Regions from separate parts of the Paenibacillus sp. W4I10 genome, predicted to be linked through region 2. Evidence: a T-box and tRNA genes for the amino acid it is inferred to sense, from the RefSeq annotation. Region 2 holds a T-box; the other holds one or more tRNA genes.
What was found. A T-box is a leader RNA that pairs with one kind of tRNA and senses whether it is charged. The one in region 2 lies ahead of QF049_RS29730 (valine--tRNA ligase), so its partner is inferred to be a tRNA-Val.

Region 1 (7,874 bases), 6.2 Mb from region 2:
ATCTCAATCAGGATTTCATCCAAGCGTTTGAACATTCGGTGTAACCTCCTCAAATTGGTATGGCAGATCGTGTAGGGTTTCAGATCGTGAAGTAACTCTGTCATGGCCTATTACACGTCTATTGGATTTTTCAAACAAAAAATCAACCAAATGGGACTTAAGCATCGCATAACGAATGTCTCATATTTTTTACCACTTGTTATTTCCTACTATAGTAAAATTTTTGTATAATAAAACATTCAAACAAGTTTTCACGTACAAGAGAAGAGAGCCATGAATCCATAAAGGAGTAAGAGATGAACAAGCGTTGGATACAACTAGTTAGGATTGTGATGTTTCTAATGATTCTGATGTACATAAGCAGCGAGCCTGCCACAGCATATGTCGTTACGAACGAAGTTCAGGTGGATGAAACAACGAGAAAGTTACTTGAGAAGAAATACGGGTTGGAACGGCCTGAGGAGCCAAAGACACAACAACACGTTTTCTCGGGTGACTGGGGAATGAGCTTTCGGACGGAGCCTCCTGATTCGTTTGACCGGCTTGTTCATGTGGTTCCTTTTTCCCTACGGCCACTGGCCTGGATCTTTCGTTTATTCGTGTAAAATGAAAGCCGGACGGGCAATATAACAGAAACATATTGTCCCAAGGAGTGAGTAAAATGAGAATGCTCATCGTTACCGTTATGTCGGTAGTCCTGAGTTTAGCCGGAATTACATCAGGAACAGGTGGCGCTATCCCTGATTATGCGAAGTGGGGAATTATTGCGGTCAAAGAAACACAGACCAAGTATAATGTGGATATTTTGGACTATAAGCATATCGGTCGTACCTCTCTAACAGCGGATCAATCACGGGAACAGTTCAAGCTGTGGGTTCGTGCTAAAGACGGCAAGCAATTCGCAGTCTATGTAAATGTTGATTTTAATCCATCTACACAACAGTTAAAGAAAGTACAATTTTCGGAATCGGATCGACACTGATCCGTTATGAACCAGACTGCCTTGATCATTAAGGTGAAAGTCTGGTTTTTTTATTTTACAAAATCCTTTTTTTACTATTGAATAAAGAACTTATGTTCGCATATAATATGAAATACAAACAAACGTTCTTATCGGAGGGATGATTATGCTAGGGAAATATATTGGCCAGATGGTGGAGCTTGTCTACATGGATCGTGCAGGGCAGATTACGCAGCGACACATTCGAATTAATAGTGTACGTGGCGGGATGATTAGAGCATCAGCGGGAAAAGAAGGCTCACCCCGAACATTTCTGGAGCAAGGTATTCTGGCATGGCGTCCTGTTAAGGACCAGAATGGGGAGGTACAGTATGCTGAACGACTTTGAACGCAAGATTTTGCGTATTATGGTGAACTATGCAGGACAACGGCGCAGGCTGCCGCGTATGGATGAACTGGAGACCAAGACGGGACGAAGCAGAGCTTACATTCATGAGTCATTGCTGGAGCTTGAACGCACCGGGTACATCGCGTGGGAGAACCGGTCTACTCTGGAAGGGATACAGATTTTGCAGGCATGGGAACAGGTACAACAGCCGATTCGCAAAAGCCAGCCTTCCGGGGACTCTGCAAAATATTTTACGGACTACTAATCATAATAAGAAAACGCCAACCCGGATATCCGGATCGGCGCTTACTGTGTCACACATACAACGTGTGCATCTATTTTAGAAATGGGGAAGTTGGTCCAGGTTGTTGGTTGGGTCACCGTCGGCATCTCCGCGAATGTACATTTCGCCATCCTTGCCTTTAAATACATTCACACCGGCAATAGCGCCAGCTTTTACTTCTGCAAGTGCCTGCTGATAATCCAGTACGCGTCCTGCTGAAGTCTGAAATGCTGTCAGGTCACCGTCGCCATTTTTCTGTACGGCTGTGAAACTCTCGCGTGTTGTTTGATCCATGATGTCACACTCTCCTTATATGACGAGATAGGAATCTGCTTACCTGATTAGCCTATCCGAATTCTTCGGAAGTATGCACCATATGCTAATAAGACCTGCCAACGCCGAGGTTTTACAGGCTCTTTCTCATACGAACATGCAGAATATCTGCATCATAAAAAGGTTCTTCCGAAATCACTTCATAACCCAGTTTTTCATAGAATTTCTGTGCCTGACATTGAGCATCCAGTACAGAATAGGATAAGCCGAGTTCACGTGCTCGCTCCTCCATCGCGAGCAGAAGCACACGTCCATAACCGAATGAACGATGAGACTCAAGCACCGCGATCCGCTGCATTTTGGCCGTATCCTTGCTGTAATAGATCAGACGTCCTGTGGCTACAGCTTGGCCATCCGTACTTAACAATACATGATGCACATCTGGACTGATGACATCATATTGATCAATCTCAATCTCGGCAGGCACCTGTTGCTCGATCACAAAGACGTGATGGCGAATTCCCAGGGCTTGCTCCAGTTGTTCTTCTGTCGATACATAACTAATCTCAGCTGCCAATTCCATTCCTTCTTTCTGCTCTTGCGCGACATATCAGACTGAATTATACAAAAAAATGTTTTTCCTGTATAGTGAAGTCTGGAACATATTGGGAGAGGAGGGGATAGTGATGGGCATGACAGGCATCATGGTCATTACCTTGTTAATGTCGGCTGCAATGATTACTCTGTTGTATTACGTGACCAAGAAAGCATACTCACGCAAGTGGGATGAAGATGAGTAATTCATCTGTTAACCTTCACGGCAAGACTTCACTGCTTCCTCGCGGAGAATATACATCTTGAATTACAGATTTGGAGTATACGTCCAGCCAAACGGGCAGAGGTTCACCATTTTCATTGGGCTGTTTTAACTGTTGGAATTGAACTGTATGTTCATCCCTCTCTAAGCTGCAACCAGTAACGGTTGTACTGAGAATCACAAGCCCAGCAAAGAGAAAGATGTATTTGGTAAATGTATATTCATTGGATTTTGACCGTTTTGTTAAGTTTCTCATAGGGAATTCACCTCGTTGTAGAAATGGTAATCTTTCCTTTATTGTGCACCATTTCGGGTGAATTATAACCAAATAAATCATTGACAATGAACACGGTTACTTGATATGATACTGTTACTTGATTGGGAAACAATTATATATCATGATCTGTTAGCTCAGCTGGGAGAGCACTATCTTGACAGGGTAGGGGTCAGTGGTTCGAGCCCACTACAGATCATACATGAGAAGCCTTACATTGTAAGGCTTCTTTTCTTTTTTTACATACAAACATGAATGCGATTTGCGATAGTTTCAGTTTCTCTCCTCTTTTTAAACAAAACTTAAATAAAACATAAATTCAGCGTAAGGTTCGTCTTCTATACTTGGTTCTGAGGTCAAGATAGAACAGAAGAAGGAGAGAACTTATGAATTATTCAAGTCCATTTACATCAAAGTTAGCCAGAGTAGGGATCGCGGGTACACTGGCTTTAATACTGGCAACAAGCCCACTTGCCAACATGGGGGTTATTGCCGCGGAAGCAGACCTAGCTCCTGTATCTACGAAGATACATAAAACACAGAAAGACTCTTTAGCGCAGACCCCGATTCAATACCAGATCCAGGCTCGATTAAATGAGAAGGACATGACGATCCAGGGGAGCGAGAAGGTAACGTATCGCAACACAAGCAAGGATACCCTCCAGCAGTTGGTCCTTCATACATATGCTGACGCAAACCTCTCCAAGTCTACACAGGCGAGCATGTACCAACAGCATAATGAAAAGATTAGTGAAGATCATCCGGAGAAGACGGCGGAGGACTTTCTGGGTGGCATCGATATTCAGGCTGTAACAGCAGATAGCCAATCGCTGGAGCTCCATAAGGAAAACCAAGCGTTGACCGTGCAGTTGAAAGAGCCCGTTCAACCAGGCGAATCGGTATCATTCCAACTGGAGTTTCAGTTGAATATACCCTATGGCTCACAGCGAGTTTCCTACTACAAGGACATGATCAATGGTGCGCACTGGTTCCCGGTGATGTCTGTTTACGACGAGGTTAAGCATCAATGGAACAAGGCACCGTATAGTCGAACATTTGAGAGCGATTATTACACCTCATCGGACTTTGAAGTTCAATTAAATGTTCCTGATGAGTATCAGGTAGCCATGCCGGGCACGATCACCACTCAAGACAGTACAGAACATGGACGTAAGATTGTGTCTGCTGTAGCCGAGAATACGAGGGAGTTTGTTTTCTTTGCAAGTCCTAATCTTCAAGTGGAACGCGCTACCCGTAACGGTCTGACGGTGGAATACTATTATTACAACGATGATCCATCCAAGAAAAAGATAGTTGACCGGTACATTCATCAGGCATTCAAGGTCATCGATTTTTATAGTGAGAAATATGGCAAGTATCCCTATCCAGAGTTCCGAATTGTCGAGACGTATGTACAAGGCGTTGCCGTGGAGTATGCGAGGCTCATCCAGATGGGACAGATTCAAAATGGTGCTATTCCAGAAGAAGACACAACCTTTGTTCATGAAATAGCGCATCAGTGGTTCCATGCATTGATCGGTAATAATTCGGAGACAGAATCCTTCCTGGATGAAGGCTTTGCTGATTTCTCCATGGTGTATTTTGCCGAGAAACAGGGAGACAAGCTAAATGGGTTCAGATCCATACAGTTTGATACTGTGCCCATAGACATGGCGATTGCGTCAACAAACGATGAAGCTGGGGATTTAGCAGGTTTGGTATATTATCAGAAGGGAAGACAAGCGATCTATCAGCTTTATCGTACCGTCGGCGAAGAGAAATTTGACGAATTGATGAGAACATATTTCAAACGCTACGTGTACCAGAATGCAACTTTAGAGGGGCTGCTTCACACCATTGAAGATGTGCTTGGTAAGGAAGTACGTTCAGAAATGCAGATGGCCCTATATCAGCCTAACTTTGTCTTAAAGCCGGAATACCAATTATCACAGGAAGAGACCGCCGCCTATGTACATGACATGTTACAACAACAGTATCAGGCTGTCATGGGCATGATCCCTAATCTGCCTTATGAAGTGATGAATCGATTGATGGACAAAGTCCTTCAAGGCGAGGAATTAACCATTGTGCTCAGTGATCAGGTCAGTAAGCTTGCAACTAAACAGCAGGAAGATATGGTTAATCAGTTGACCGGATTCCTTGATATGACCGGTATGAGATACAACATTATACGGGATCGCAAGAAACTGAAGCAAAAGATGAAAAAAGAGATTGGCAACAGTAACCTTATAGTCATTGGCAATGCCAAGTCAAACGGATTGGTGCAGGCTTTAAAATTTAACATTATTGATCGAACGAAACAGACGGGTTTTCCTTGGAAAAATACCATGAATCAACCTCTCGCCGCGGGTGCATACGTTATCAAACATCCCTATAACCAGAATCGATTGATGCTTCATTATTTCTGGAATGAGGATCATCTGAGTGATGCGGCATTTGAAGCTTTTAAGCAGAAAACACAGGAGTCTATCGGATTCACTAACGACTTTTACCAGTACTATGTATTGGATAACCAAGGCAAGGAGAAATCCAATAAAAAAGTTGCGAATCCCATATCTTCACTTTTTGCGGAGTAATAAGTAATTGGTTTTGCAGTTTCTTCGTTCAAACAGGTTAGCCAATTCGTATTGGTTAGCCTGTTTTCTGTTTAGTCATGTTTAACATAAGCAAACGGTTAGTTATATGAAAACCAGACTGAGAATAATAGGCTGTAATATGGGCATAATGCTTTAACAGAAAGGTAACTTCATGAATATACTTATCGGGAGAAAACAATAGGAGGGATTAATATGAAGGATCATCATTATCCGGGCGTACCCATGAAGGGGACAGTTGCTGATTACAACTGTATAGGAAATAAAAGAATGAACAAAATGAAAGCGTATTCATATAATGCTAGAATTTGTCCTATCATTCGTATTACTCAGGTGCCGGCTGCGAATGTGGGTAATGTTGTTGATTATTCAATCCTATTAGAGGACACTTCGGATGTTTTAGATTTGCGACCGGTAAATGGTAATCCCCTGCTCACGAAGGAGTTGAGTTCCTATGTCTACGACTGAGAATATTGCTCAGGCAGCACTCGACGCAGCGATGAAGGCCAACAGGGCCATTGCGCCTTATGATTATTGCGATGCAGAATCCAGACGGATGTACACGCCTCAATTTGATAAAAAAATGGACAATCCTATGTATACCGCCGCAATGGCTGGTCTTCAATCGATCTATTGGTTTCGGGCGATCAAAGTGAAGGGGCTTATCCCTGATGCAAAAGCAGATTATTATGCTACGTATTCTACCAACCATAATCGTATCGGTGGAATTGGACTTGCGTATTCCAACAGCCCGACAGGACCATGGACCAAACACGGACAGGTGTATCTCGATACTGTGGTTGGGAATTCGACGGAAACGCCATTTGTGATCTGGAACGATGAAGAACAATTGTTCTTTATGTATTATCAACAAAACGGACTGGGGATCAATCAATCAACGGCACTTGCGACCTCTGTAGACATGATTAACTGGACAAGAGTGGGTTTGATATTGGACAAACCTCCCGGGTTCCCTGGTGATGGTCATACCGGTTACTTCTCGTGTTTCAAAAATGGCGGCAAATGGATCGGTTTCTCGGTGATGGGCGGTGGTGACTTTGGTCGTAAATGTATCTGGCATTCACATGACGGACGTAGCTGGTTAGCTGATCCAAGACCATTAATGGGTGGTAATGATGCCACTTTAACAGCGGGAGAAAACATTTCGAGATCCAATGCTGGTGTATTTATGTACAAAGGGAGCATGTGGTGGCTGGGCATGTTATCGGCTTATGCTTCCGGTGGGGTTACGACTGTAGCTCGACCTGCCATTGCCAAGATCAGCGCAGACTTCCGTCAACTGCTGGACAAACCTACAGATATATATTTTCCGGCATTGACTTGGGAAACGACGAACATGCAGTCCTTGATGGTGTCCGTTATGGACGGTGTAGTTTACGTGTATTACAATACCGATCATAATATCGGTGTAGCCTATTCGGTGGGGGTGTAGAGATGGTTATACGTGATGCAGCGGGTCAGATCGTGCCCTTTGGAAAGGTTCACAAACAGCTTGTGGCCGATTTTCTTTACGGAACGTTACCGGATTGGGTGGAGGTGGTGGGCAACCCTACGTTTGAGCCTTTGCCCGACAGAGGGACCATAACCGTTACAACACCGACAACGGCAGGAGCCACGGCAGAGTTGAAAATGAAACATCTGATTGACAGCTCGAAAGTAACAGCAATTGCAATCACTTTGGAAGCGCTACAATTAAACGGGAACATTGGAATTTCAGTTCAGGTTGGCATTAAATCAAAGGATAGCAAAGCCGGAATCACCTTTTTTCAAAACGTAAATCAGAAGTATGGTATGGTCCGTGCCTATAAAGCAGATGGAACGTACACGGATTTTAATCAAAACATGGTGTTCTTCACCACACATGGCGTAGCAGGAGATGAGGCACAGAACCGTAAGAATCTCACTGTGCTGCTCTGTACCGGATTACAGTTCTCAGCTGGACTCGAGAGACCGTCCGTATGGCTTGGTGCGGATGATCAGTATGGTGGTGTTGCTGCTGACCTTAGCGGTGGTTTGTTCCAACATGGAGAACTGCAATGTCTTTTGAAACTGACTACAAGCAAGGCAGAGGCCAAGTATTTCAAATGTGCACAGATGAAAGTGGATATTTGGAGCAACTGAACTAAAATGGAGTAGATAGAGGAGGTATCTGATGAGAGAATCGATACATTATTCAATAGAACCACCTGAGAGCTTCGACCAATTATTAACGCTATATGAATCTTTGGGATGGAATTCGCTG
Region 2 (7,874 bases):
CAACACATTTGCACAAGAGTACCTGCTCCAGCGGAGTGAGGAAGAGAGACTTGCGAATGCAGCAGAACTTGCCTATGGTGCTCCGGAATTCGCTGACCTGTCCACAAGAGAAGAGACCTTAAGAAATAGCGAAGAATGGCAGCAGGAATATGTGCCTCCGTCTTCGACCGAGTCAATTCAGTCGGAAGAGCAGAGTGCAGAGGATGCTAACGATCCCAGACAACCTGATGCAAACGAAGATCTTGCATCTCTGACAGCAGATGGAGATGAATTGGCATCTCATAAGCAATACAGTGAACCTACTCCCATCTCGTCATTTATGGCTGAGACCGCTGACCGGCTAGCTTCTTATCCGGAATCAGATCCGTTGCTGCCTCTCGAGGAAGAGTCTTCTATGTGGTCCGAGCCTTCCGTGGATGCATTGCCTGCGAACTCGAGAAGTGCAGATCAAGCAGTCACAGAGCCTACTGCTCAATCATCTAGTGAGTTGGCAGCACCGGATGTACCGGACGCACCAGAGGTATGGCGCTTCGAATCAGCGAGATCTGTACCTCAGCAGGAGAATCAGGCAGTTGCCGATGTCCCGGGCGAATCACAGGCGGAGAACTGGCAAGGTGTATTTGCTTCGTCCGAATCAGGCAACGCTGAGGAAGATCGGCCGTCTTTTGAAGCGACTGGGGTAGACGAGTTCGTACAGAACGAAGCATTTGTTCCTGAACCTGTGGCTGAGACGGAAGACAAGCCGGAGCTGAAGGTTGCTTTTGGCAGCAAAAAAGAATCCGCGCCACGGCAAGAAGAGGGCGTAGGTATCTCTTCCTTGTTATCCTCGGGCAGAGCGGCACGCGATGCTGAAGTGGAGCGAGGCGATGAGGTTCCTGCGGGTGTGGTACAGGAAGAAACATATCAAGCTGATGATGTGGAATGGAAGAACCTGTTCCTGGGAACGATCGTGGACCAGACTCCATTCCGCAAGGTGAAACTGTGCATCGTTCAGCGAGAAGATACACTGGATGCCATTGCAGATCGATATCAATTGAGCACGAGGGAACTTCAGTTGTATAACCGATTATCTGAGCAGGTTGTGGAAGAAGGTCAGATATTATACATCCCTTAATTCGAAGTTAAAGCCTTCGTTACGGCCCGTGATCCCCTTGAGGATTGCGGGTTTTTGCATGATTCGTCCTAAACCTGCATTCCAGCGCTCTTTATCCGCTATTGTCAGGTTGACTATCGCGCACGAGCAAGGTATGATGTGTGTAGGTTTTTTGAAGAACAACGTGGAACGGGAGTAGTAGACAGTATGACCTTTCAGAGAGTGGAATTGCAGCGCTGTGAGATTCCGCAGGAACCAACTGATCGAAGTCGCCCGGGAGTTGCCTGTTTGAATACAAGAGATGAATGAGATCTATCGTCATTTATTTCTGAGGTAGGATGGGCCGGTAGCAGCCGTTATCTGCTTGAAGTGTCACGTCATGTACAGAGGGTGAAGTCTATCTTGCTGTCGGCGTGAAACAAAGGTGGTACCGCGAAAGCTAACCTTTCGTCCTTTGATGGATGAAAGGTTTTTTTTGTTTTTTTTGGCGAAGATGATGAAGTAACGGAGGAATGACACATGTCTGAGGAAAAAAAATCAGCTGCAACAGAAATGCCGACCACTTACGATCCTAAAGCGGCAGAGGACAAATGGTACTCCACCTGGATGGAGCGCGGATATTTCAAAGCCGGTCAACGTAAAGATGCCGAGCCGTATACGATTGTAATTCCACCCCCAAATGTGACCGGGATGCTGCACATCGGGCATGCGCTCGACTTTACACTACAGGATATTCTGATCCGCACCAAACGGATGCAGGGCTATGATGCACTGTGGCTTCCGGGTTCCGACCATGCAGGCATTGCTACCCAGACCAAAGTGGAGCAGAAACTGCGTGAAGAAGGTCTGACCCGTTATGATCTGGGACGCGAGAAGTTTTTGGAGAAAGTATGGGACTGGAAAGATCAATATGCCACTACCATTCGTCAGCAATGGGGCAGAATGGGCTTGTCGCTTGACTACTCACGTGAACGTTTTACGTTGGATGAAGGTCTGTCCCAAGCGGTTCGCAAAGTATTTGTTCAATTGTATGAAAAAGGCCTTATTTACCGAGGCAAACGGATCATTAACTGGGATCCGGTGAACCGGACAGCTCTGTCCGACATTGAGGTTGAATATAAAGAAGTTCAGGGTCACTTGTACCATCTGCGTTACCCGCTCAAAGACGGAAGTGGCTACGTTACCGTGGCAACAACGCGACCTGAAACGATGCTGGGTGATACAGCGGTTGCTGTACATCCGAAGGATGAGCGTTATGCAGACATGATTGGTAAAGTACTTGTACTGCCTATCATTGGACGCGAAATTCCAATTATCGCTGATGATTATGTGGATAAAGAGTTCGGAAGTGGTGCAGTTAAAATCACGCCTGCACATGATCCGAATGACTTTGAAGTAGGTCTTCGTCATGATCTGCCTCAAATTACGGTAATGGATGAGAGCGGCACAATGAATGCAGAGGCAGGTAAGTATCAGGGACTGGATCGCAGTGAATGCCGCAAGCAGATTGTTGCTGACTTGAAAGAGCAAGGCGTATTAATCGATATCGAAGATCACACGCATCAGGTTGGACACAGTGAGCGTACTGGAGCTGTTGTTGAACCGTATCTATCTACACAGTGGTTTGTTGAGATGAAGCCACTTGCAGAGAGAGCGATTAAGAAACAACAGAGCGGCGAAGGGGTTAATTTTGTTCCGGATCGTTTTGAGAAAACCTATCTGAACTGGATTGAAAACGTTCGTGACTGGTGTATTTCACGTCAACTGTGGTGGGGACATCGTATTCCTGCTTGGTATGATGAAGAAACGGGTGAAATCATCGTATCTGCTGAAGATCCAACAACGCTGCCAGAGTATGCTGGACGCAAGCTCAGACAGGATGAAGACGTTCTGGATACATGGTTTAGCTCCGGATTATGGCCTTTCTCCACATTAGGCTGGCCGGAAGATACGGAAGATCTGCAACGTTATTATCCGACAAGTGTACTTGTGACAGGGTATGACATCATATATTTCTGGGTTTCACGTATGATTTTCACTGCATTGGAATTCACCGATGAGATTCCGTTCAAGGATGTGCTGATGCATGGTCTTGTTCGTGATGCAGATGGACGCAAAATGTCCAAATCACTGGGCAACGGTGTAGATCCGCTGGATGTGATTGAGAAATACGGCGCAGATGCAATGCGTTACATGATCTCAACCAGCAGCACGCCAGGTCAGGATCTCCGTTTCCGTTGGGAACGGGTGGAACAGGCACGTAATTTCGCCAACAAGATCTGGAATGCTTCGCGCTTTGCATTGATGAATCTGGAAGGATTCACCTATGAGGAACGTGACATTAGCGGAGAGCTTGGTACAGCGGATTATTGGATTTTGCATCGTCTGAACGAAACTTCCCGCGATATTACGCGTCTAATCGAAGCGTATGAATTTGGGGAGACGGGTCGTGTGTTGTATAACTTTATCTGGGATGACCTGTGTGACTGGTACATTGAGTTTGCTAAGCTGTCCTTCTATGGGGAAGATCCGGTTGCCAAGAAGAAAACACAATCCGTGCTTGCTTATGTGCTGGATCAGACCATGCGCCTGATTCATCCGTTTATGCCATACATCTCCGAAGAGATCTGGCAGCATCTGCCGCATGAAGGTGAGACCATTACGCTGGCATCATGGCCGGTATATGATCCTGCTCTTGAGAACCCAGAGGCTGTTGCCGAGATGAACCTGCTCATGGATACCATTCGTGCAGTGCGAAATATTCGTGCAGAAGTGAACGTGCCGATGAGCAAAAAGATCGAGTTGATGGTCAAAGCAAATAGTGCTGAGACGTCCAGCATCATTGCGCGTAACAGTCACTACATCAAACGTTTCTGTAATACGTCCGAGTTCGATAGTGGGCTGGATTTAAACTCACCGGATAAGGCAATGACTGCGATCATTACGGGGGCAGAACTATACTTGCCGCTCGCAGGTCTTATTGATATCGAGCAGGAAGTGGCTCGTTTGGAGAAAGAGTTGGAGAACCTTGAGGGCGAAGTTCTCCGTGTAGAGAAAAAGCTGGCGAACGAAGGCTTTGTTGCCAAAGCTCCTGCCAAAGTTATTGAGGAAGAGCGCGCCAAGCAAGCAGATTATTCCGATAAACGGGATAAAGTGATTGCACGAATCAAGGAACTTAAAGGTTAATATATTTGGGTCGGATGGAGAGCCATTATGCCATCCGGCCGCTTTTTTCACTCAAACTCGGGACCGAAGGTGAATCAGATGACGGAATTAGACGGGACAGATGCAGCAGCTCCTTTACTTACGTATAACGAGGCCGTGGACTGGATCAATGGCCTTATTCCTTTTGGCATCCGACCTGGATTGGAACGAATCGAGAGTCTGATGTCCATGTTAGGCAACCCACACCAACGTCTCAAATTTATTCATGTCGCGGGAACGAACGGCAAAGGTTCGACTTGCGCTTTTTTGACGTCAGTGCTTCTTCAGGCTGGATATGATGTGGGTACCTTTACGTCGCCTTATATCACCAAGTTTACAAACCGTTTTCAATACAACGGTGAGGATATTCCTGAAGAAATCCTGCTTAAGCTTTCGAACCGATTACATCCACTGGTCATGGAAATGGCCTCCACTCCGCTTGGATCACCCACGATGTTTGAGGTGTCCACGGCTCTCGCGCTTCTGTACTATGCAGAGGAGTGTTACCCTGACGTTGTGGTATGGGAGACGGGGCTAGGGGGAAGGATGGACGTAACGAATATTGTCGCACCTGTTGTGTCCGTCATCACCAACATTGGTATGGATCATACGGATGTGCTCGGAGATACGATTGAGCAGATTGCTGGAGAAAAGGCAGGTATTATCAAGCCGGGAGTACCCGTTGTGACTTGCGCGACTCAACCCGAAGCTGTGAAGGTGATTCAGGAGAAAGCACAGCAGCTTCAATCAAGCGTGTATTTGGCTGGAGATCAATTCTCTTATCATAGACTGGACAGCAATGAGAACGGACAATCTTTTCATTTTACAGGCCCGTTCCGTGATCTGGACGTTCGCATACGCATGCAGGGCTCACATCAATGTGACAATGCAGCGGCCGCACTTATGGTGCTTGAATTGCTTAGACAATACATGGCATTTATGCTGGATGACAACGATATTGCACTTGGACTGGAGAATGCTTTCTGGGCAGGAAGATTCGAAAAAGTCGTCGATGAACCCCGAATTGTGCTTGATGGAGCACATAATCCGGAAGGGGCAGAGTCACTGGCCAAGAGCATTATGGATGTCTATCCGCACAACAAGTTAATTTTGATGATGGGTATGTTGGCAAATAAGCATCACGAAGCGTATTTGCAGCATATACTGCCACTAGTGGATACGCTGATCCTGACCGAGCCAGATTTCCGACGCAAAATGGATGCAGCCGAATTGCTGCAGATTGTTGAACGGGTACGTCCCGCCATTGCGAAGCAGGAACTGGAAATCATCGTCGAGCCCGAATGGGCAAAGGCACTTGATCTATTGAAGTCACGGACGGAAGCGGAAGATCTGGGGGTGGTCTCCGGCACACTGTACCTGATTGCGGATGTGCGGGCAGCCCTTTTGCATCAAACCGATTCTGAAAAAGGTTGGTGAAAGTTTTGTTAAATACATCGGAACACGTTCATTTTATAGGGATTGGCGGATATGGCATGAGTGCCATCGCAAGAGTTATGTTGGAAATGGGATACACCGTTACCGGATCGGATGTCGCTTCACAGGAGTTGACCGAGAAGTTGGCAGCCAAGGGAGCGAAAATATATATCGGACATACGGCAGAGCACGTCACTGGAGCAGACCTTGTTGTCTACTCTACGGCAGCGCCTGCTGATAATGTGGAACGGGTAGCAGCTGCAGAGCTGAACATTCCGATTTTGCATCGTTCCCAGATGCTTGCACGTTTGTTGAACGAACGTAAAGGTGTGGCTGTTGCTGGAGCTCACGGTAAAACAACCACCTCATCCATGATTGCACTTGTTATGGATAAATGCGATACGGACCCGACATATATCATTGGCGGAGAAATCATGAATGTGGGCACCAACGCCAAGGCAGGCCAGGGCGACTGGGTAGTCGCTGAGGCGGACGAGAGCGATGGTTCATTTTTGCAGTACCATCCATGGCTCGGTATTGTAACCAATATTGAGGCAGATCATCTGGAGAATTACAACAGTGATTTTGAGGAGCTCAAAAAGGCTTATGTGCAGTTCCTGAGCCAGATTCGTCCGGAAGGAACAGCGATTGTGTGTTCTGACGACGAGAATGTTCAAGCGATTTTGCCAGAACTCAAGTCACGGATTACAACTTATGGTATTGATCGTGCTGCAGATTATACGGCAACGGATATTGTATTGGGCGATCGCCGTATCTCCTTTACGATGAATCATCAGGGTGCTGCTATGGGCACGGTGGAATTATCGGTGCCGGGTAAGCATAACGTTTATAATGCGATGGCTACTGTGATTACCTGTCTGGAAGCAGGCATTCCATTTGAGAAGATTGTGGCAGCTATCATCCAGTTCCACGGAGCCAAACGCAGATTCCAGGTATTGGGCGAGGCGCGCGATATGCTGATCATCGATGATTATGCTCATCACCCAACTGAGATTGAAGCTACCATTAGTGCAGCCAAAGCAACGGGCAAACGTATTATTGCGGTATTCCAGCCACAGCGTTATACGCGTACGTTCTTCCTGCTGGATGCGTTCAGCCGTGCTTTCGCGGAAGCGGATGAGGTGCTTATTACGGATATCTATTCTCCTGCGGGCGAAAAACAGATTGAAGGGGTAACCTCAGCCAAACTGGTTGAACTGATTGTTCAAAACAGTAATGCTTCTGCACGTTACCTCCCTACAAAAGAAGAAGTTGTAGCTGATCTGCAGCATCGTTTGCAGCCAGGAGATCTTGTGATTACGATGGGTGCAGGTGATATTTGGAAAGTCGGCGATACACTTGCCAAAGGTTTGAAATAAATCAATTGAGAAAACGCCTGTCTTCGATACGAAGCAGGCGTTTTTTTTTTGCGTTATATGGAATGTATTCTCCAGTCTCTGCATATAGCTGATATAAATGGGACAAAGGAGAGGGTACGGGTGAGCAATGCTAGAATGACGTTTCGCTTCGGGGATCATGAGTCGGACAAGCCTGAAAACAAGAGGATATCCGCGTCCAGTCCATTGGTGACGTTAAGTGAAGAGTTACCGCATAATCAACCGCTAACGCCTAAGCAGATGGATACAACCCCATCATGGACGCCTGAGGATATCCCCGGAGACTGGGGAGAGACGGTGCTGACAAGCTCTACTGTACCTGAACCTGACGAGCGGGTGAGCCCTGATTCGAACTTGAACTTGGATGAGGCTCATTATTTTGGAAACCGTTCCGGTTACGGTTATGTTAGTCACACCGATAATCCGGAGGAAGAGCGTCATGATCTGTCCAATACCCATGATGATCAAGGCCACGACTGGCTTGCAGATTCGGAGAACTATTCCTATAAGCGCAACCGCCCTCCAAGGGGATGGAAAATGATTGGTTCTGTCACTGGGGCACTTGTTACCGGAGCACTCTTTGGTATGGTTATTCTTTCATTTTTTAATAAAGAAGGAGCTGTCAAGCCAGGCGATCTTCTTCCCGTCAATCAGGCAGTTTCCACTGTGACGGGTCAGGAGGGGGCTGCAGGTACAGAACAGCAGGTACAGACAGCGGCTACTGGCAGCACGTATTATGCACTTCA

Region 1: it has a tRNA-Val gene. The T-box ahead of QF049_RS29730 (valine--tRNA ligase) is inferred to sense a tRNA for this amino acid. The anticodon was not compared.

The regions. Positions count from the first base shown of each region.
Region 1 is NZ_JAUSXX010000001.1:414,679-422,552, forward strand. Features, by position in the region: gene QF049_RS01790 (manganese catalase family protein) at 1-35, opposite strand, end outside; gene QF049_RS01795 (hypothetical protein) at 297-605, shown strand; gene QF049_RS01800 (DUF3889 domain-containing protein) at 662-982, shown strand; gene QF049_RS01805 (hypothetical protein) at 1,128-1,349, shown strand; gene QF049_RS01810 (LexA family transcriptional regulator) at 1,333-1,614, shown strand; gene QF049_RS01815 (DUF3892 domain-containing protein) at 1,690-1,926, opposite strand; gene QF049_RS01820 (GNAT family N-acetyltransferase) at 2,039-2,482, opposite strand; gene QF049_RS01825 (hypothetical protein) at 2,721-2,978, opposite strand; tRNA gene QF049_RS01830 (tRNA-Val) at 3,123-3,195, shown strand; gene QF049_RS01835 (M1 family metallopeptidase) at 3,383-5,593, shown strand; gene QF049_RS01840 (hypothetical protein) at 5,807-6,079, shown strand; gene QF049_RS01845 (glycoside hydrolase family protein) at 6,066-7,064, shown strand; gene QF049_RS01850 (hypothetical protein) at 7,067-7,753, shown strand; gene QF049_RS01855 (GNAT family N-acetyltransferase) at 7,785-7,874, shown strand, end outside.
Region 2 is NZ_JAUSXX010000001.1:6,626,938-6,634,811, forward strand. Features, by position in the region: gene QF049_RS29725 (LysM peptidoglycan-binding domain-containing protein) at 1-1,114, shown strand, start outside; T-box leader at 1,270-1,551, shown strand; gene QF049_RS29730 (valine--tRNA ligase) at 1,613-4,279, shown strand; gene QF049_RS29735 (bifunctional folylpolyglutamate synthase/dihydrofolate synthase) at 4,358-5,734, shown strand; gene murC (UDP-N-acetylmuramate--L-alanine ligase) at 5,791-7,110, shown strand; gene QF049_RS29745 (SPOR domain-containing protein) at 7,231-7,874, shown strand, end outside.